Regions from separate parts of the Siminovitchia sediminis genome, predicted to be linked through region 3. Evidence: riboswitches for the same ligand, from Rfam matches in the RefSeq annotation. Region 3 holds a riboswitch; each other region holds the start of a gene.
The links. A riboswitch is a leader RNA that binds a small molecule or an ion and turns the genes downstream of it on or off. The one in region 3 is predicted to bind thiamine pyrophosphate.
Positions count from the first base shown of each region.

Region 1 (7,415 bases), on a different contig from region 3:
TACAGAGGCAAAGAACAATACCGCTTTAAAGATTCACTCAAACAATTTGAAGAGCGGTACAGCCCGTACAATTTTATAAGGATATCAAAATATTGTCTCGCTAACACGGTTTGGATGGAATATTTTGAAGCGACCTTTGGCGGCAGCCTCAAGCTTGTTTTTAAAAATGGAGAAAAGGAAATCGTTTCCCGAAAATATGCCAAAGAGTTAAAAAAGATCCTATTAAAGGAGTGATCCATCTTGTTGATCTTTAAAACCATCAGAAATATTTTAATCGGCTTTGGAATCGCATGTATCGCCCTGCTCATTTTCATTTTGATTGCCAGCCTCAACGGCTGGACCGAAATAGATATGGGGCTACTGAAGATTCAAGTAATTGGAAGCATGTCGTATGGTGCTATCTGCGGTGTCGTGTCCCTTGTGCATGAAAGCAGGCGGTTGTCGTTATTCAGTAAAACCAGCATACAATTCCTGGCATTTGTCATCGGTTATGCCATCTTTGGCTCGTTTTTGGGTTGGTTTCGCTCCCTCGAAAACATGATCTTGATGATGGCTATCTATATAATGATTTATGTAATCATATGGTTAATAATCTACTTTTCACAAAAACGCTTGGCGGATGAATTGAACAAAGGTATCCGTTAGTGCATGCTAACTTGCCTTTTGCCGGGCCAGTTATTTGGATGTAAGAGAGTAGAAGCTCGTTAAACCATTTTGCTCAATGATGATTTTAATCTGCTAAGATCAAGGGTCAAGTTCAGGGGAAGTCAATTGATAAAGGCAGCGTGCTGCTCCAAAGTTATCGTGGATGGCATACAATTGAAAAGTTCCATGGCGCCATTTCATGGATGCTCTCTATAAGCTGCTTTGTCGTGGCAGCCCTAATATTGCTTATCCACATTTTTCTTGTGCTTTCGATCTAAGGCTGCGCGCATGATCATTTCCCGAAAGAGAAGCAGGAAACGTTCTGATTGTTTGCGGGGCAAACCGGGAGGGTAAAAATCACCAGACAAAGACTTTCATAAAGTTTGGCTGGAGGTTTTATATTTGAAGGAGAAAAAGGTGGGAATTGTTTCATCCCCTGAACTGCCGTCCACCATTGCTCATAAAATCCAAAAACAATTTGAACAGGATCTTTCCCGGTTTGTTGCTGACGGCCGTCATAAGTGGAAAGTAGAATTGGTCGTTGACCTCCTTACCGGTGCGATAGAAGATCCTGATAAAATAATGAAGGAAACCGCCCAATATAAAAAAACCCATGATTGGGATTTTGCCCTGTCCCTGACGGATCTGCCCATTTATGACGGAAAACATATCATTCTGGCAGATGCGAATACCGCCATGTGCACCGGGCAAATATCACTCCCGGCTTTTGGATTGAGGCCAACTCCAAACCAGGTCAAAAAAATTTATGCTTTACATGGTAAAGGAACTATATTTCAGGCAAGCAAATCGATATGACCGTACCGACCTGGAGCCGAAAGGGATCGGGCCATATGATCCAATGAAAAGAAGAGGACTTGTCAACAAGGTAAAGAACGTTTTTCATTTTTCTTCCATTAGAAGAGTAGAATCAAGCGAAGCTGATGATCCTTTTGTGCGTTTTATCATTACTCCCAAAATGAACGGTTGGATCAAAACGTTATTTGGCATGACGATTTCCAACCGTCCCTGGACCATTTTGCCTTCTTTAAAAAACGTAGTGGCCATTGCTTTTGCAACAGGTGCTTATGGTTTGATCTTCCCTACATTATGGAAGCTGAGTGTTTCCTATAATATATATCGCTTTTTCGGCCTTATGGCTGCTGCTATTGCAGGAATGGTTGTCTGGATTATTTTTGCACACGATTTATGGGAAAAAAATAACGAAGAAAATAAAAATCGATTAAGATGGATGTATAACTTAACGACCGTTCTGACGCTGGGGATGTCCGTCATGATGTATTACACTGTTCTATATATTCTTTTTCTGGCGGCGGTTTCTGTCTACGTTCCGCCGGAGTTGTATGAGGCGGAGGCTGGACAAAAAGTCGGTCCTCTAAACTATCTGAAACTTGCCTGGCTGGCGGCCTCAGTTGCTACCTTTGCAGGGGCGATAGGCGCAGGGCTGGAGAATGCCGAAAACGTCCGAAAAAGCACATACAGCTATCGACAATATCATCGGTATCAAAAAATGAAAGAACAAGAAGAGGAGGAGAAAAAAGAAAAGAAAGTCAATGATGAATCGCAGTCGGGATGTTGAACATATTAAAACAGCCTGTGAAGTACTGGAGGAGAAAACTGTATGAGTGAACAAACCATTTTTAAGGTCATTTGAAATAGTCATTCACGCACACGAAAAACATGGCCGTCAGGGGCCATGTTTTTGTCTATTCCTTATCATCTTCTTGCCTATTTCACTATCAACACGGGGCAATCCACTCTTTTGGCCACTTTATGACTGACGCTGCCCAAGACCATTTCCTGGAGTTTATTTAGCCCCCTGCTCCCGATAATCACCATGTCACAGCTGCTTTTGTTCGCATATTGTACAATTGCAGGACCCGGATCCCCATGAAGAACTGTTAGTTTATACGAAATTCCATCCTTAATAAAAATATCCTCAACGGGAATTAATTGTTTTCTGCGGCCCGCTTCCAATGATTCCCCGTCCCGGCTGTGCAATACTTCTCCCTTTGATTTTGAGTAATCTACTACATAGATGATTTCGACTACGGTCTCACTCGATAAACGGGCAAGTTTTGCTGCCTCTTGGGCTGCACGGATTGAGTTTTCTGAACCGTCTGCAGCAACCAATAATCTGTTATACATACTCTCCCCTGCCTTCTGTTTTCCACTTTCCCATACAATAACTCATAAGGGTGAATTGGTTCAATCCAATTTCTTTCAATTTTAATATGTTTTTACTTTTTTTCGCAACCTTTGATGATGAAAATTGAATTTTATTGTTTAAAATTCCCATCATTTAGATCGTCCTTGCACGTTTAAAGCGGAAAGGCTTCACCTGTTTCAAACTGGTCATCTTCCAGAATCAAGATGCCTTTTTTCTCCGGTGCATTGGGAAGCCCCAATTCTTTAGCTGAGCAAATCATACCACTGGAAGCCACCCCTCTGAGCTCTGCATCCTTAATACGCATACCGCTCGGCATGACGGCCCCTACTTTTGCCACTACCACTTTTTGCCCAGCCTCCACATTGGGTGCACCGCATACAATTTGAAGTTCTTCAGTACCTACATCCACCTTGCATATGCTCAATTTATCCGCATTGGGGTGTTGATCTTTTTCCTTTACATATCCCACAACAAACTTTGGAGACAGGTCGGCTTCCAGCTTCTCATCAAAGCCATTTTTTTCTAAAGCTGTTTGGATTTTCTCAACGATCTCTTCGGTCAGCTTTACTTCACCTTCGGCCTCTACTTCCAAATAGCTGGAGGCATTAAAAAGATTGAACCCTCCTGTAACATTGGTTTGTCCATCTAAAATTCTGACAGCATCCCCTTTTCTCTCAAACGTGCGGTTGGACGTATCCCATTCACCTAACGAAATAATTAGAGTGTCTCCTATCCCTTTACGATTGTAAAATACGTTCATCATGATTTCTCCTTTCCTTCTTCCGGCCGGTTTTTCCCTAATATAAAAATAGGTTCCAGCTTCCCTTCTTCATAAATAAACGACAGCGCTGTGATCGGTACGAGCCCGTTTGTAAAGAAACTCATGGTCATCTGTGCCAATATATCATAGCCGGTTTTGTTGCGAATATCCGCAATGATCAGCACATCTTGATGAGGAACAGCCACAGCCATATCCCCTTTGATTTTCTCCGCTTTTTCCTCAAGAAATTTCTCATTTAAAATCCGGCTTGCATCATACCCGTCATTGGTATTTAAAAAGTAAAAGTCGTTGTCTGCAACCGTATCTTTTTTCATTGTTGTAGACAGGGAACGAACGTTAAAACGAGCAATTTCTCTAATCTTCTGAGGATCAAGACCTTCTTTATTGATCAGTTCCTCATCAATCAACCGATACGTCTTTCCCAGGTCCATTGCATAATAAATTCTGGTCTCGGCGGTATGGTCATCCGTCAAAAAAGTATTCCCCTCTTCTGACTCCACAGGAAACGAAGTAGAGCGGATCACTGGATAAATTTTTTTCTCACTTTGTGCAACAATCGGCTCCTTGCCCATCACATCCAGTGCTTGTTCTACATAATACACCACTTCATCAATGGCTTTATCCTTGTGTACATGCCATTTGGCCACAATACCCGGCAGCGCAATGTCTATGCCTTTGCCAGTTTGTGCATTTTCAATACGCAGGCTTTCTTTTTCACGGTCATATGTAAAGGTCCGTCCTTCCTTTTCAAGACGGTTTTCCAGCTCTTTGCTCATTTTTCGTTCATTCATCTTCATGTTAAACCCTCCTTGGCAATATGGGCTACATCCCATCATACACGAAAATTTCTTTTGCCAAAAGAAAGAGGCATGTTCTTCACCTGCAATGTTTTACTTTTTTTTCGTATTACACCACTTTTCAATAAAAACTAGCAGTGTTTTTGTAAATTTCCCCAATTCATCCAAGTTGATCTTCTCGTTAACAGAATGTGCTTCTTCCACCGTTCCAGGCCCATATATGGCTGCAGGAATGCCCGCCTGTCCGAACCATCCTCCATCCGTCACTGTCTTGGACATTCCCACGTTCGGAGCTGTCTTCCAAATTTGTTCGTGAGCCTTCTTCAGTTCCTGAACAGCTTCATGTTCTACATCCAGCTCAAGTGCAGGAAAAATTTCTCCCCGATCTACGATCATAGACTTACCACCCCACTTGAATTTCGGCGGATTTTCTTTTAGCCAGGGATCGGCCATCGCTGTGTGATACAGATGCTCCTCAATCTCGGCAATAACAGATTCATAAGTCTCATTTGGATAATAATGAACAGTGATCCAAAGCCTGCACTCATCAGCCACAAACGCTGCATGCCTGCCCCCCTTGATTACTGCAGGATTAATCGTATTCGTGCCAGCCGGAAAGCCTGGATATTGTTTTGTAACAGCCCAGTATCTCTCAAGCTCCTGAAGAGCAGCAATCACTATCATCATTTTTTCGATGGCACTCGCTCCATGCACTCCGCCCCCGGCGTGAATCATGTTCAAGCGCATAGCATCGTGAAAAACTTCTTGGCTTTTTACAGTAATCCAACCGGTTATTACGCCGCCTTGTCCATGAATCTCTGAATTACTTACGTCCATGACAAGAGCAAAATCCGCATCATATCCCTTTTCAATGCAAGATAACGTCCCGGCTTCTCCCACTTCTTCTCCAATCACAGATTGGAACTGAAGATCCCCTTTCAACTCCACTTCATATTCGTTTAACAGTTTAATGGCAAAAAGGGCAGCTGCCATGGCCCCTTTCATATCTGCAGTCCCGCGCCCATAAGCAAAGCCTTCTCTTACTTCCACATTAAATACCGGAACCGTCCATTCGCTGTCATCGCCAACTTCAGCCACATCGATATGGCCGTTAATAATTAAACTTTTGTAATCCTTACCGCCTGTCCCCTTCTTAATCCCAACTACATTAGGGTCATTCGGGTAGACCTCCCAACTGTCTGTTGCAAATTTTTCCCTCTTTAAAAACTGTTCAATATACTGTTGTGCTTCTGCTGTATTTCTTGAAGGAGGACTCACTGTCTGAAATCGAATCAAGTCGGTTAAAATCTGAAGCAGCTCTTCCTTTCGTTCATCTACAGACCTTAATAGAACGTTATTTATTTTTCCCATAATTTCTCAAACTCTCCTCTCCCTCGTATTATATATTTCAAGAACAAAAATTTGCTCCTTGATAACTGAATGATAGAGGTTTTTTGTTTCAATACCAGCGCTTTTATGATGATCCAATTGTTGAATAAACAAAAACAGCCGCTTCCCGGTTGAAGAGAAGCGGCTGTATATAACGCCTAACATTGTATAAAAGCGCTGCTTCCCTACGCCGGTATGACCCGGATCAGGTACGAAGGGTAAAATCTCAGCCAATCAGGCACCCCCAGCAGAAAGTAATTAAATATTTTATTAAGGATCAGAGGCTGATGCACCTAATAAGTGACCATTTCAAGTGAACCACAGCCTGGTGGCCCCAAGCCATACCCTCATTGAGCCATTTCCTGATATACATCCTAAAAGCGGAGGAACACCTCTCTCCATTCCGGGGTTTTTTAACCGGACAGCCCATTAATAAATTCTTCTATTTCCTCCAGAGTCTTACGATCTTTGCTTACAAACCTTCCTGCTTCCTCTCCGTCATGGTAAGCAACAAAGCTTGGAATACCAAAAATGTCAAGTTCCTGGCATAAATCGAGAAACTCATCACGGTCTACATGGATAAAATTGTACTCCGGATAATCGGCTTCCAGGCGTGGAAGAACCGGATCCAGGAACCGGCAATCCGGACACCAATCCGCGGAGAACATAAAGATCGTACGCTCTTCATTTTTTAATTGCTCAAACTGCTCTTTTGACTGCAAATTTTCCATATTATTTACCTCCAGTGTTAATCAGCATTTGGCCCGGCTTGATCCAGCCGCGCTTTCTCATATACTCCGATATCAATAAGCTTATCACAGCCGGACCGATAAAATGGAGTACAATGACTTGGATAAGGACATAGGCTGAAAAACCCATTGTCGTGAAGGTCATGATTTGTCCGACAAGTCCGCTTGTTCCCATCCCGGCTCCGGCTGCATTGCTTGTCATTTTCCAAATCGTAGCACCAAAAGGAGCCAAAATGATACCAGCCACTGTAGGAGGAATGAGTATAAGCGGATAGCGTATTATATTAGGAACCTGAAGCATGGACGTTCCGAGTCCGATGGCCAGTAAGCCGCCGACTTTATTTTCCCGATAGCTTGCCACAGCAAAACCTATCATCTGGGCACTGCATCCGATCGTAGCCACACCGGCTGCCAATCCGTTCAAATCGAGCATCATGGCAATGGCAGCACTGGAAATCGGTGCCGTTAGAGCTAGTCCCATCAAAGTAGCTACAATGATTCCCATGATGATCGGGCGCTGATCTGTCGCCCACATAATCCAACTGCCCAACATCGTCATGAATTCCGAAATAGGTGAACCAATAAATTTCGCCATAAGAAAACCAGTGAAAATACTTACAAAAGGAGTAACAATAATATCCACTTTCGTTTCCTGACTGACCATTTTCCCAATTTCCGTTGAAATAAGTGCAGCTACATAGCTTCCTGCAGGCCCTCCAAATGCAGCTCCTGCAGCTCCTGTACAGACAGCAGCGAAAATAACGAGCGGCGGTGCTCCAAGACCATAGGCAACAGCTACACCAATGGCTGGTCCCATAAGCCCCATGGCGATTTCTCCCATCTCAATGAAGAGAGGCCAGCCCAGC
Region 1 covers NZ_JBHUEO010000019.1:74,157-81,571, reverse strand. The annotation lists gene ACFSCZ_RS08705 (LytTR family DNA-binding domain-containing protein) at 1-234, shown strand, start outside; gene ACFSCZ_RS08700 (DUF3021 domain-containing protein) at 241-645, shown strand; gene ACFSCZ_RS08695 (hypothetical protein) at 1,048-1,461, shown strand; gene ACFSCZ_RS08690 (hypothetical protein) at 1,412-2,242, shown strand; gene ACFSCZ_RS08685 (universal stress protein) at 2,392-2,811, opposite strand; gene ytpR (YtpR family tRNA-binding protein) at 2,985-3,593, opposite strand; gene ACFSCZ_RS08675 (DUF1444 domain-containing protein) at 3,593-4,411, opposite strand; gene ACFSCZ_RS08670 (acetylornithine deacetylase) at 4,505-5,782, opposite strand; TPP riboswitch at 5,966-6,056, opposite strand; gene ACFSCZ_RS08665 (thioredoxin family protein) at 6,214-6,531, opposite strand; gene ACFSCZ_RS08660 (PTS sugar transporter subunit IIC) at 6,533-7,415, opposite strand, start outside.
Region 1: another riboswitch for thiamine pyrophosphate. It lies ahead of ACFSCZ_RS08670 (acetylornithine deacetylase); the one in region 3 lies ahead of thiO (glycine oxidase ThiO).

Region 2 (7,415 bases), on a different contig from region 3:
TGCAAAAACCCCCGCTCCATCAAACTGTGTCATCATCCTTCGGCTAAAATAACCGAGTCCTGCGTCAGCCCCAAGCCACTCTCCGATAGCTGCTCCAATAACACTCAGGGTTACTGCAACTTTTAGCCCCGAATAAAAGTGCGGCAGAGCTGCCGGAAGCTCAACCTTTAGGAAGACTTGCCGTTTTGATGCCCCCATCACCCGGAGTACTTCTTTCAGATGGGAATCAGCTGACCGCAGTCCGTCAAAGGTGCTCACGGTGATCGGGAAGAATGTAATGAGTACAGTCACAGCCACTTTGCTCCAAACGGAATATCCAAACCACAGGACAAATATAGGAGCCAGGGCAATAATCGGGATGGTTTGAGAAGCTATCAAAATCGGGAAAAAAGCTTTCCTCGCTATTCCGCTTTTATGCATCCAAACGGACAGACTGACGCCAAAAACCAGAGACAGCAGCAATCCGATCACAACGATTGCCAAGGTAGCGGGCAAGTGGGAGATGAACAGGATGGACTTCAGCTCCCATAACCTGTCCAGCACTCCTGAAGGAGATGGGAGGATAAAAGGCTTTCCGTATAAGCGTGCTCCCCATTCCCAGCCAGCCAGAAGAAAGAATAGAAACCCCAGGGACAGTCCGTATTTTCTTAAAACATTCATATGGTCACCTTGTTTCTCAGATCCAACAGGAGTTTTTCTTTTAAGGATGTAAATTGGGGATCTTTTAAATCTGAGATCGTTCGCGGTCTCCCCAAAGGCACCTGAATTTCCTGGAGGTGTTTTACAGGATGCTCACCAAAAAGGAGGATCCGGTCTGAAAGAAACAAGGCTTCTTCCACATCATGAGTAATAAACAGAATGGTTTTCTTTGTTTCGTTCCATTGTTTTAGGAGCCACTCCTGCATCATCGATTTTGTGACTGCATCCAGTGCACTGAACGGTTCATCCAATAACAACAAATCAAAACCGCCCAATAATGCCCGCAAAAACGAGACCCGTTGGCGCATGCCCCCTGAAAGTTCATGGGGGTACCTTTGTTCATATCCTTTTAAACCGAAGCGATCCAGTTTGTCCAATAGTTCTTTATAAACGTTTTTACCCTTCACGCCTTTCAAAGACAACGGCAGCCGTACATTTTCCATCACAGTCATCCAGGGGAGCAGTCCGTCCTTTTGAGCCATATAACCGATATGGCCAAGCCTGTCCTCAACTGCTTCTCCGTTCACTAGAATGCGTCCTTTATCTTGGTTTTCCAGCCCGGAAATTAACCGAAATAAAGTACTTTTTCCGGAGCCGCTGGGACCCACCACACTGACGAATTCACTTTTATGAATAGTGAAACTTAATTGATCCAATATCTTTACACCTTGTCTTCTATTTTCCTTGTAGGAAAAAGTGACACCATCAAATACTAGACACTCTTCCATATTCCATCTCCTTTTTGGCGCGAGAACCCAAGAAGGCAGGTTTTGACAAAGAAAAAGAGCCGCTTCCTAATTTCAAGAAGTGGCTCTGCATGTTAAACATACATATTCCATATGTACGCATACATTCTGCGTACATGGCAAAAAAAACCACTTCCCTGCGCTGGCATTACCCAGATCAGGTTCAAGGGTTAAGGATTTCTCCTCTCTCAGCGATTCGCACCCCTAGTGTTCTCGTCCTATGTAATTATGATTCTATTCCCTTTGTACCCTAAAAACGAAAAAAAAGCAAATATTTTTATTTGATTGACTCGTTAGACACCTTTTATCGTGAAGGGAAGGGGATTCTTCTGACTTTTCATGATATGATAGAGGATGAGAAAAGATGTGAGGAGGGGTTTGATGAGATTAACAGTCTATCTGGCCGGAGAAATACACAGCAGCTGGCGGGAAGAAATTAAAGAAAAGGCCCAAACACTGCAGCTTCCAGTCGATTTTGTCGGGCCAATGGAAAATCATGACCGTTCGGATGCCATCGGCGAGGAAATTCTCGGCGAACAGCCCGATGCAATCTTCAGGGATGCGGCCGCCTCAAGCTTCAATAACTTGCGCACACAGGTACTTTTACAAAAAGCCGATTTAGTGATTGCTTTGTTCGGAGAAAAATATAAGCAATGGAATACGGCTATGGATGCCAGCACCGCTTTGGCTCTGGGCAAACCGCTCATTTTGATTCGGCCGAAGGAACTGCACCACCCATTAAAAGAACTTTCAAGAAAGGCCAATGCCACAGTAGAAACAGTCAATCAGGCCATGAAGGCATTATCCTACATCTTTGAGTCCTAACGTGAAAAGTGCAAATACCTGTCCGGCAGCGTTCACATTCAACAACAATATGGTCGACTGCGCTACGGGGCGACAGGCCATGCCCCGTCCTGTCTCCCAGCCTGCAGGGCCGTGGACTGCATGTACAGTCAAACAGAGCTGGACAAAGCAATTTTATTCAAATTTTCATTCATTTGACCTGAGGGGGCATTCCTATAAGGAACAGCCCTTTCTCCTCATATACTGGCCAATCAGAAGTTTGGCAATATGGCTAAACATTGCTGCACGGTCGACCAGTCCGTTGGTCAACACACCAACTGCGCCTTCAGTATGACGGATTTCCCTGGCATTCATGTAGTCATCCATGACAGGTCCAAGTTCTTCACCAGCCTTGAGACGATGGGCAATTTCATCCGGAAGCCTGATTCTTGCGCCTCCGGCAAATAGGGTTTCCCGGCCTCTTTCAGCAATTGCCCCCCAATTGCACAAGTATAGACCAAAAGGAGTTTCCGTCACACCTCCTTCAAGGCCGATTGCCAATCCCGCTTCATGTACTTGTGTTAAACAATGTTCGGCCCGGTTGGCCGCACCTTTCATGGTTTCTTCGTCAGAAAAAGGCTGTTCGCTGACCCCCGAGGGAGAATCTACCGAAAGCAGGGACGCTTCAATCTTTACATCTAAAAATGTCTGTTCTACAGCTTTTATTTTAGCCTTATTTTTAGAACCAATGGCCACTATCATGATTTAACCCCTCTATCATTGATTTCTGATTGTATCTACTGTTGTCTGGTCTGTAGTTTTTACTAGCCGGATTAAGAGTTCCTTGGCAGCAGCATAATCATCTACATGAATAATGGATGCTTGTGTATGGATATAACGGGAACAAATACCAATGACTGCACTCGGGACTCCCTCGTTGGATGTATGTACACGCCCTGCATCCGTTCCTCCCATGGATAGAAAATATTGGTAAGGTATATCATTGGATTCGGCTGTATCCAGTACAAATTCCCTCATCCCTGGCAGCGTAACCATGGAGCGGTCAAAAATTCTCAGCAGAACTCCTTTTCCAAGCTGGCCAAACTCTTTTTTGTCACCGGACATATCATTTGCCGGACTGGCATCCAATGCATAAAAGATGTCAGGCTGAATCATATTGGAGGCAGAAGCTGCCCCTCTTAAGCCTACTTCCTCCTGTACAGTTGCCCCCGAATATAGAGTGTTCGGAAGTTCCTCATTTTTCAGCTCTTTCAGCAGTTCGACAGCCAGGCCGCATCCATAGCGGTTGTCCCATGCTTTAGCCATTATTTTTTTGGGGTTGGCGAGAGGGGTAAACGGGCAAACCGGTACAACTTGCTGACCAGGCTTGATTCCTAGTTTTATTGCATCTTCCCGATCATCTGCGCCAATATCGATCAACATATTTTTGACTTCCATCGGCTTCTTTCTTTGTCCTTCACTGAGCAGATGGGGGGGGATAGAGCCAATGACTCCCGTTACAGGACCATTGTCGGTAATAATCTGCACCCTCTGGGCCAGCAGGACCTGACTCCACCAACCCCCAAGGGTTTGAAATCTCAGCATACCGTCTTCAGTTATTTGAGTAACGATGAAACCAACTTCATCCATGTGCCCTGCTGCCATGACTTTCGGTCCCGTCCCATACTTTACCCCGAAAATACTCCCCAAACGGTCCTGAATGATTTCATCTGAATATTTTTCAAGTTCGGTCCTCATAAAGCGCCGCACTTGATGCTCAAATCCAGGTGCCCCTGGCAATTCCGTCAGTGTCCGGAACAAATCTATTGTTTCTCTTTCCATTCGTCCTGCTCCTTTATCTGTATATTTCTTTCATTTTATTCAACTTTTATAAGATTTACCAGCGATGTTCTTTACCATTTGGAAGTATTTATTATTCCAACCTTATTTGAAATTACGGTATACTAGAGATGATGATTGATTTTGGAGGTGCTCATATGAATTGGAAAAACTTTCTACTCGGGGCAGGTGCGGGTGTTATTGCCGGCTACTATGCGAGTGAAGCTTTAAAGAAAAACTCTTTGGCATCAGGCGAAAAAGTACTTCAAACCGTAAAAGAAGCATTTAAAGATTCCGGCAGCATTGAAGGCTCCTGGATTAAATTCAGACCTGAAGAGTACGAAAAATATGCTTTAAAAACAGAAGTTTACAGAGGCGGCATTACTACCAAAGAAGATGGCGAAACAAAGCAATATGAATTTTTGGCAGACGCCCACACTGGTACAGTCATCGATGTGTACCCAGTAAATTATGCGTAAATAAAAAAATATTAAACTATCAACAAAAAACAGGTGGCTTTTTTCATGGCTTCACCTGTTTTTTGCTTTGCGCTATTTCCTTTTCACCTCTTGGAGAACCTTCCCATTCTGATCCCATTTGACGGCCCTGAAGCAGGCATCATGATAAAAGACAAACCAGCTTTCCGCTTCCATTTCGGCAGGGATCCATTTCAGCTTAGCGCGTATCGAATCCATCGGGTAATCATCATAGGCAGTTACCCATAGAGCGTTCTGATGCGCATGAGTAGGCATGATATCCCCCATATGAACTGCTCTCTGTCCGTTATTTTCGATTGTAATCATACTATGCCCTGCACTGTGGCCTCCCGTATGGATCATTGTGATGCCTTCTGCAACAGTAAATATACCTGTAAACGTTTTCACTTGTTCGGCAACGGGTTCCCAATTTTCTTTCCAATATGTATTCCTCGACCGAATATTCGGGTTACGCATTTCATCCCATTCAATTTGTGATGTATAAATGACTGCATTGGGAAAAACGGTGGCAAACCTATCTCCTTTACGCTTGGTTAAACCGCTTGCGTGATCAAAATGCAGATGAGTCATACATATGATATCAATATCTGCGGGTGATAATCCCAACTCTGCAAGTGACATTTCTATTTGGGACTCTTCGGTCACTCCAAAATTGCGAATTTGTTTTTCGGACATTTTACCTTTTCCTACGCCCGACTCTATTAAAATGTTTTTGCCGTTGATTTGAAGATGAATAGGATCTGACCGCAATTCTATGCGATTTCTTTCATCTGCCGGGTATCGTTTGGACCAAAGCGGTTTGGGCACCACACCAAACATGGCACCGCCATCCAGGCGGGTATTCCCCCCGTTCAGCCAAGTCAGTGCAGCCTCTCCGATTTGAATGGTATCCAACCTGTTCACCTCTCTTCTCCTTCAATGATCTTCACATGACAAGGATAGAAAAAATAAATCCCCATACAATAATTATACTACATGGCAAAAAGGAGGATGATTATGCCGCTTTCTTACCACGATCAAATTGGACTGTTAAAGGATATTATGGTCAATCATTTGGAAGACCTGCAAGGATCTGTTTCGGAGTGCACTCAAATCGGCAGGCTGGTCAAATCCCTGTTGGCCAATCAGGAGGTTCATCCTGAATTGACCCCTGTGCTGGAAGAAATATATTTCTATTGCCAAACCGGCTCCCGAACGAAAGATTTAACGGGTCATATAGACAGTCATCAGGAACATCTGTCGCATTGGATCGGAAATATCGATCAATACACTTAAGCGATCGTTTCCAGGTAGCCTACCCAGAAGTCCATTTCCTGATAACGTTGGCGGTTTTTATGCATGCCGATGGTTTGCAGCGTATAGGCAGTCACGTACCATTTCATTCGGAGCTGAAGATGCTCTGAATCGGTAATACCATATTTCTTAAACCAGGACGGCCAATCATTTTTGGGAATATACAAATATAGAAGGGGGCCGATATCCATTGCCGGATCTGCAATCGTTGCGCCATCCCAATCAATCAGGTAGATTTCATCCGTGTCTGACAGCAGCCAATTGTTATGGTTTACATCCCCATGGCAGACGGTAAACGTCTCGTATTGAACATTGGCAAGCTCCCTTTGCAGAAATTTCAATGACTGTTGAATATCCGGAATAGACATTAATTCGGCATCGAGACCTGAGATGACTTCAGCAAGCATCATTTCCGGTTTGTAAGGTGATTTTCCAAGACGGCCCAGCATAGTAAGCAGAGGACTGGACTCGTGTATCTTTTTCAGCAGCTTCGCAACACCATCCCGGGTCATTTCTTCCGGTTTGAATTCACGGCCGCTTAAACACTCCTGTGCTGTGATTACATCTCCATTTTCCATTCTTTTGGTCCAAACGAGCTTGGGAACGATTCCCTCAGCAGACAATACGGCTAAAAAAGGAGAAGAGTTCCACTTCAAAAAGAGTTTCTCATTATTCTTGGAAGCAAAGAAAGCCTTCCCTGTCGCTCCGCCGGCGGGGATAATCTCCCAGTCGTGCTCTAATAAATGTTTCACCGTCATTCACCTTCAATAAATACCGGAGGCACTTCTCCGTTCATTCTGTAGAAAGAAAAAAGACAGCTATTGGATATACGAGAATACAACAATAGCCATCCTTCCTTAAAGTTTACCGCGAACCGACTTTTTTCGTCAAGACCCAATCCTTGGTTACTTGTTTTTCCGGTACATTTCTTAACTATTGTCAGTCGGATCTCTTTGCGCTTGTCTTTACGCATTGTTCGAGCAATGCTTTGGCAGCCTTAAATTGCATAAGCTTCATCGGGGAATGATACGACCGCAGTTCTTGAATCCATGCCTCATAATGTTGTCTGTCTACAATCCGAATGTCAGCTGGAACATCAGGATAGGTAATATAGCTGTTCTCTGAAACTATGATTTTTTCAATAGGCCATTCAATGCCTCTGGCCCGGAAAATCTGGGCTGCTATATTTTCCATTCTCCGAAGCGGCAAGACCGGATTAAGAACTTTCTCTTCTTTATTTCTATAACTCTTCTTCCAGAAATGTTCATGTGTCCCGATATATAGAGCCTCTTCTCCATCCTCCAAAAACACCATACAGACCAGCTTGGAAGGAAGGAGCATATAAACATCAAGCTGTATTCTGGCTTTTTTCAGCTGCATTACAGGAGTATACATCAGCATAAATGAATCCGGAAATCGCTGAACAAGTTTCCGAAGGCGCGAATCTGAATATATGCCTGAATGGGGATAGGACTTCTTAAATACAGTTGAGCTAGCCCATTTAATTTGCGAAACAAAGAGCTGATCCAGAAATGCCTGTTTCAGCTCATTTCGTTCA
Region 2 covers NZ_JBHUEO010000019.1:65,271-72,685, reverse strand. The annotation lists gene ACFSCZ_RS08650 (ABC transporter permease) at 1-660, opposite strand, end outside; gene ACFSCZ_RS08645 (ABC transporter ATP-binding protein) at 657-1,427, opposite strand; TPP riboswitch at 1,563-1,661, opposite strand; gene ACFSCZ_RS08640 (YtoQ family protein) at 1,827-2,270, shown strand; gene ACFSCZ_RS08635 (DUF84 family protein) at 2,463-2,990, opposite strand; gene ACFSCZ_RS08630 (M42 family metallopeptidase) at 3,006-4,070, opposite strand; gene ACFSCZ_RS08625 (PepSY domain-containing protein) at 4,226-4,546, shown strand; gene ACFSCZ_RS08620 (YtnP family quorum-quenching lactonase) at 4,619-5,458, opposite strand; gene ACFSCZ_RS08615 (YtzH-like family protein) at 5,561-5,839, shown strand; gene ACFSCZ_RS08610 (phosphotransferase) at 5,836-6,609, opposite strand; gene ACFSCZ_RS08605 (NERD domain-containing protein) at 6,797-7,415, opposite strand, start outside.
Region 2: another riboswitch for thiamine pyrophosphate. It lies ahead of ACFSCZ_RS08645 (ABC transporter ATP-binding protein); the one in region 3 lies ahead of thiO (glycine oxidase ThiO).

Region 3 (7,415 bases):
AGTATATGTTTATCCTCAGGGTGTCTTCCAATAAAAGGCCGCCCATCAAAGGTTCCCGGCCGTAAACCGGCGATCACACGATCAATTGTTAATTGCGCCGCAGCCGGCATCATTGTTTTTGCCTTTTCAATTAAAAACTGGATGCCTTCAAGGCTGACAGTATCACTCCAGTCATTCTCCACCATGGTGGCACCGATCACCAGTGTTCCGTTGTTTCTTGGCACGATATAGCAGCTGTCGTGAAACAGTGTATGCTTTAACAACGGCTTGTCTGCCCGAACAATTAAGCTTTCCCCTTTTACCGGCGAGAGCCTTTCTGAGAGTACCAAATGTTTAAATAGGCTGTTGCTGAGAACCCCTGTCGCCACCACAACATACTTGGCTTCTACATCGCCTTGAGCTGTATGAATGATATAATTCCCGGCTTGTTTTTCAATGCTGTATACAGGGTGATTTTCAAAAATGGATGCACCCAGAGCTTGAGCACTTTTTGCAAAACTTTCGCATGTGCGATTCGGCAGGACACTGACATCATCCGGGATATACGCTGCACCCAATGCGTCCGGTGAAACTTCTTTTTCCATGTAAATAACATCTTCAGATTCCAGCCATTGTACGGTGGGCTGTACAAGCAGAGGTTCCAGGTTTTTTTGATCCTCCTCTGTGTAAGCCAGCTTTAAAATCCCGCCTTTTTTGTATCCGATATCCACACCGCTCTGCTCATAGAGCTCATCTTTTAATGCGGCATAAGCCCGCTGGCTGGTTCGGGCAAACGGGAAAAAGACAGAGAAGTCCCCAATGCTTTCCGAATGGGCGCCAAGCATCCCGGCAGCAGCACTTGTTGTTTTTTCACCTATCCGCCCTCCATCAAATACGGCTGTATCAATCTTCTCTTTTGCTAAATAATAGGCAATGGCACTTCCAATAATCCCGCCGCCAATGACTGCTGCTTCATACTGCTTGTTCACACATCATCACCTCACTGAAGGTTTATACAAAAAAATAACCACTCTCCCAAGCAGGAAAGTGGTTTGGTTAAACAATTCCATGAAAAAATAACTCTGCCACATCCCTACGCAGGTGCAAGCCTGTTCAGGTTATGAGGGTTTCAAAGTATACTACTTTTCTCTCAGCCCTTATCAAGGGTTCCCCTAGTGAAAATATGAATATGCAGTTGTATACTTACCCTACCATAGAAGAAAAAATTTGAAAAGGGATACTCAAAGAGATCCTGCGGCGCATATATTATCTCGGTGAGACGCTGTACAGAAATTATTTGCGTCTTCAATTGCTATTCTGTGTCCACCACCCCAGGAATGGGCTGTCCTTCGACAAAGTCAGGCGGCTCTATCTCGAGCAGTCCATATAAAGTTGGTGCAATATCCAAAGTGGAAATCTGAGTGTCGATGGTTCCTTTTCGAATGCCATTGCCTGCTGCCAGAAAAATCGGATGAAGTTCGGGTCTGGAAGGGTCGCCCCCGTGGTTTCCGAGTACATCGGACTGCATGACCTCGTCTTGATCCTCCTGCGCCATGTAGTAGCCTTTTTTGGCAACTAATACAACATCCCCGGCGTTTTCATGGGCTTGTCCGGGTTTCGTGGGAATGACTTCAACGTATGGTTTTTCCGACTTTTCAAAGGCAAGGCGGATTGCACTTTTCATTCCCTTTATTGCTCCAGACACATCTCCTTTTTGATGAATGAGGTGATGCCACCACTTGGCAAAGCCGTAAAACATATAATCCTTTTTCGGAACATGCTTTTTCTCAACTTTTGCGGCATGAAAAGTCTCGACAATTTTCTGTTTTATCGGCTTATAATTTGCTTTGCTGACAACCCCTCCTTTTTCCCGGCCTTGCACATTGATATAGATATGTGCGATTGACCCGCTTGCTACAGCAAAAGCCTGCGAGTTTTTTTCATCGACCCGGCCTTTCTCGTCTTTTACAAGCAATCCCGCCTTTTCCAGCTCTTCATTGGGAGACAGCTGCGAATGCACGGGTTCCATGCCGTGATCGGATACCAAAAAGAGCCGGTCATCTTCCTTCACATGCTGCAGCACTTGTCCAAGCATGTCATCGGCCAATTGATAAGACCAGCGTACATATTTCATATATTGCTTGGACCTTTCCTTTGAATAACCGGGCTGCCGGGGATCAACAAGCAAATATTTATGCGACTCATGGTCGGCTTGCGGATAATAGAAAAACAATACATCCGGTGCATACCGCTCTTTAATAAACAGCGACACGTCCGTTGTCCACTGGGCAAAGCGCCCGCTGATTTCCTCATATTCTTTACGGGTAATCCAATGTTTCGATAAGGCCCTGTCATCATCCTGCACGGGGAAAAATCCGAACTTTTTATTTATCTCCTGCTTAAAACCGGGGGGGCCTTGAATAATGGCCGATGTTACGGCGGTGTGGTACAGCCTGACATCGGAAAGATCAGGCTGGGATGCTTTGATTATAAAAGAAAAACCAACGGCATCGCCGCTGTCCGTCTCAAAAGAAAGGGATTCCCATTCGCCCAATCCCACTTTTACTGCATCTTTCATATCCGGATGAAAGGCAGCATAAAAAGTATGTGAATCCGCTGCCCGGATATATACATGTACATCTTTCAGCAAGGGGAATTTGCTTTTCTTATCCGTTAAATCCAGTGGAACCAGGTTGCTTTCTGCCCAGGTTTTCCCGTAGTAGACAGCATAATCGGCTTCATGACCATAGGCGGGGTTGGACCCCGGAAACAAAATGGTGGCTGTCGTCTTTCCTTGTTCGCGCGCCTTCGACCATATAGGCTCGGCATCCAGCGGCTCAAAGAACGCAATGTCCCCGTTGGTCAATTTTTTGTCGGGCTGATGGATGTTGTTGCTGACCATCCCGGTTTGGGAACTGGGGGCACCGGTTGCGATGGCAGCATGAGAAGTGGACGTTAGGGAGGGATTCACCGTCTCAATATGTTTCGCAAACATTCCCCTGTTTCTGACCTTTTCAAAGTGTGGCATGAAACCTTTTTTCATATATTCCTGCAGAAAGTCATGCCGCATCCCGTCAAATGAAATCACGATCTGTGTTTCAGCTGAAGCTGAAGAAGGAAACAACATGGCAATCATCATAAATAAGAGGTACATTCCATATTTCATCTAAGTCACCATCTCAAGCTTGTTGTTTACCAATGTTCTTCCCGGCAAGGAATCGGGTAAAACTAATAGAGTGTTTTGACAAAGGGCTTGGGGTATATTAAGATAGCGTATTATTCGTAAAAATGTCTTGTGAAAATTTTTAATAGAGAGAGGAAGAAGACGGTGGGTAACCCTTTAATACTTCAATCGGATTTTGGCTTAAGTGATGGGGCAGTCAGCGCGATGTACGGGGTGGCAAATGGAGTGGATCCGGACATTAAAATTTATAACCTGACCCATGACATACCTCCATTTGATATTTGGGAAGGCTCCTATCGCCTGCTGCAGACGATCACTTACTGGCCGGAACAATCGGTCTTCGTTTCTGTCGTGGATCCCGGAGTGGGTACCGACCGCCGGAGTGTCGTCGCCCGGACTGTTTCCAACCATTTCATTGTGACGCCTGACAATGGAACGCTGACACATGTAAACAAAGACATCGGGATTGCAGAGATGAGAGAAATCGATGAAACCGTGAACCGCCTGCCGAATTCGGGAGCATCCCACACTTTCCACGGACGGGATATTTACGCTTACACGGGTGCACGTCTGGCTGCGGGGATCATCTCTTTTGAACAGGTGGGACCGAAAATCGATACAGAAAAACTCGTCATGCTCCCAACGATGGATGCCACCCTGAAAGAAGACATGCTGCACGGGATCATCGATGTACTCGATATCCGCTATGGAAACATCTGGACCAACATCAGCCGCTCCCAGCTGCTTGATCTTCAGGTGCAATACGGCGATTCTGTCAAAGTCACCATCGAACACGAGGCAGCCATCGTATTTGAAAGGGAAATGATTTACGGACGTTCCTTCGCCGCCACCGAAAAGGGAGAAACCCTGATTTACATCAACTCACTGGATAACGTCGCAGTGGCGATCAACCAGCAGTCGTTTGCGAAAAAATATAAAATCGGTACAGGTGTGGATTGGAAGGTCTATATTAAAAAATCCTAGAGTGGGGCCGGACGCGTGGCGTCCGGTTTGATGTTTTTATGAGAGGACATTCGACAGGGAACAGGATGGCTTGATGAATGAACCTAACCAAGTGGAGAGTACTGGAATTTTGGTTGTTGGGTGCTGTCGTGGCTCCCGAATATGCATGGGCCACCGGAGAAAGGTCTCCTGGGTTGGCCCGATGCTCCCGATGAGGCGCTGCAGCTCTGGGATCGATCGCCTAGCATGATTCAATCCTCCCGAATAAGCGAGGACGTCACGAGAAAGGTCTTCAAGAGTGGTCCAAGATTCCAAAACAAAGGTCATGCCCTTCATGAGTATAAAGTCCATATATTTTGTCAAAAAAAGACCATCACCATGACATTTTAAATAAAGGACCTGATGATGGCCCATTAAATATAAATGGAGAAAATCTAATAGGGGAAATAAAATTACTGGAATCTCCTGGTTCCAACATTCAGATCTATAATGCTCTCCCCGCGCCCCATTCCTGCTTTCAACTAATAGCGATTTTCCCTTGCAATTTTTACTAATGTCTTTCCAAGCTCTCGAACATCCTCCGGCTGAGTTTCACGGCCAAGCGTGATCCGAATGAATTCTTTCGCGGTCTTTCCTTCTACACCAAGCGCCACCATTGTTTTCGACGGAGCCTGCATGCTTACCTGACATGCGCTCCCTGTGGAAATCGCGAATCCATAGCGGTTGGCCTCGTTCATGATGAGCTGTCCCTCCAGTCCCGGGATTCTCATGCCGATCGTAGACGGCAGGTCAGCGCGGTACACAGTACACATTTCCCGTATAGGCTCCAGGGAAGTTAAAAACATTTCCCGCAGCAACCGGAACTGCTTTTTGTTTTCTTCTAACCCGCGAACTGCTTTTTCCGCAGCCACAGCCATCGCTGCAATTCCGGGAACATTTACAGTGCCGGCGCGGAATCCGTGTTCGTGCGAGGTGCCCGGTACATAAGGATCCCACCGTACTTCCGGATTCAAGTAAACCGCGCCAACCCCTTTTGGACCGTAAAATTTATGTCCGGATACCGTTAGGCTGTCCACGAATGGAGCGATGGGCGACATGTCCACTTTTCCAAAAGATTGTACACAATCACTGTGCAAAAGAATTTGATTTTCCCGGCATAACTTTCCTATTTCTTCAATGGGCTGCAATGTTCCGATTTCCGGATTTGTGTGCTGAATGCTCGCAAGAACCGTGTCTTCCCGAATGGCATTTTGGAAATCCTCCAAGTCAATCCGACCGTCCTCATGAAAGGGTAGCAATGTAATGTCCCAGCCGGCCTGACGCAGTTTTTCGATAGTATTACTAACCGAGGAATGTTCAGCCATTCCTGAAATTATATGCTTCCCCTTCTTTTTCCTGCCAGTTAATAACGCCTGAATGGCCAAATAATTTCCTTCGGAACCACTTCCTGTAAAGTATATACCGTCTTTTGAAACACCAATAAAACCGGCCATCTGCTCCCGGCTGTATGCTAAAAGCCCGTTTGCCCGATCGCCGGCATCATGGAGGCTGCTTGCATTTCCGTAATAAGAAGACGCTGCTTGTATATAAACTTCCGCCGCTTCCCGGTCGAGCGGACAGGAGGCTGCATAATCAAAATATTTCACTTGGCCAACCTGCTTTCTGTGATTTTTAAAAAAACTCTTGTCATAAGTTTAATTGTGTGTAAATATAAGTGTCAAGACAGATGTAAACACTAGGAGGCGCATCATGGAAAAAGCTGATGTCCTAATCATTGGAAGCGGCGTGGCCGCATTGCAATTGGCGAAGCGTCTTCATGACGATATGAATGTGATTATTATCACAAAGTCTTTTATAGCAAATGGAAATTCAAACTTGGCTCAGGGAGGTGTAGCCGCGGCAATCGGAGAGCAGGATCACCCCGACCGCCATTTCACTGATACGCTGGAAGCCGGCAGATTTCACAATGACCGCAAGATTGTGCGGGAAGTGACAAGGGCAGCGCCCGGATTGATTGAGGAGCTGTGGACCGAAGGTTGTCAGTTTGACACAGATGCAAAAGGCAGGCTTTTACTCGGAATGGAAGGAGCACACAGTGAACAGCGCATCGTCCATGGCGGGGGAGATGCGACGGGACGCCGGCTCATGGAGCATCTTGCACCCATAGCAGCCAGCACATGTACCGTTATTGAAAATATGTATATCTTTGATTTAATAAAGGATTTCAATGGTCGATGCATCGGAGCTAAGGGGAAAAGCACCGATGGAACTATCACCACTTATTACGCGGTTCATGTGGTGTTGGCTACAGGCGGGTGCGGCCGGCTGTACAGCCATACCTCCAATGCAGAGACGGTCACCGGCGACGGGATTGCGCTCGCATACAAAGCCGGCGCGGAAATCGCAGATATGGAGTTTATCCAGTTTCATCCGACTCTTCTATATCTGAATGGCCAAACCCACGGCTTAATTTCGGAAGCCGTTCGCGGAGATGGCGGCCGACTTGTTACGGATGCAGGTGAACCGATCATGGATGGAATCCATCCGCTGGGCGACCTGGCACCGCGTCATGTTGTAGCCCAGACGATATACGATTACTTGAGCAAGGGAACGCAAGTATATTTGGATGTCTCCGCGATAAAGAATTTTAATCAGCGGTTCCCGACTATTACCGCTCTATGTGAAAAAAATCACGTAGATTGGAGACGCAGGATTCCTGTTGCACCCGGAAGCCACTTTTTAATGGGCGGTGTGAAAACCGACCTGGCCGGGCGGACAAGCATTAAAGGATTGTATGCCATCGGGGAAACCGCCTGCACCGGTCTCCATGGAGCTAACCGTTTGGCAAGCAACTCGCTTCTGGAAGGACTTTTTATGGGGAAAAAATTGGCGGAACAGATCATGGAATCCATCGTCGAGGATGAAAGACAGGATGTTCATTCATTCACCGGTACCCGGGCAGAACAACCTGTGGAAAAACAGGAGGAAGTCCATTGGTTCACCCGGACAAACCAGCGGGAATGTCGATTGCCGGATATCAAGGAGATCCAGCAGACAATGATGGATCACGTGGGAATTGTCCGTTCAGAAGAAGGATTATTTACACAAAAACAATGGCTTGAAAAATTTCAAATCAATGATCTGTTGCAGGCTGATATGGGTTTTTTCACCTTCGAGGAAATGACAAGAGCGTTTATGCTTATGACCTCCCGGCTGATTACAGAGGGGGCATGGAAAAGGACCGAAAGCAGGGGAGGCCACTTTCGAAGCGACTATCCTTGTGAAAACA
Region 3 covers NZ_JBHUEO010000013.1:96,463-103,877, forward strand. The annotation lists gene thiO (glycine oxidase ThiO) at 1-968, opposite strand, end outside; TPP riboswitch at 1,053-1,163, opposite strand; gene ACFSCZ_RS06880 (alkaline phosphatase family protein) at 1,292-3,145, opposite strand; gene ACFSCZ_RS06885 (SAM hydrolase/SAM-dependent halogenase family protein) at 3,308-4,147, shown strand; gene ACFSCZ_RS06890 (IscS subfamily cysteine desulfurase) at 4,648-5,772, opposite strand; gene nadB (L-aspartate oxidase) at 5,876-7,415, shown strand, end outside.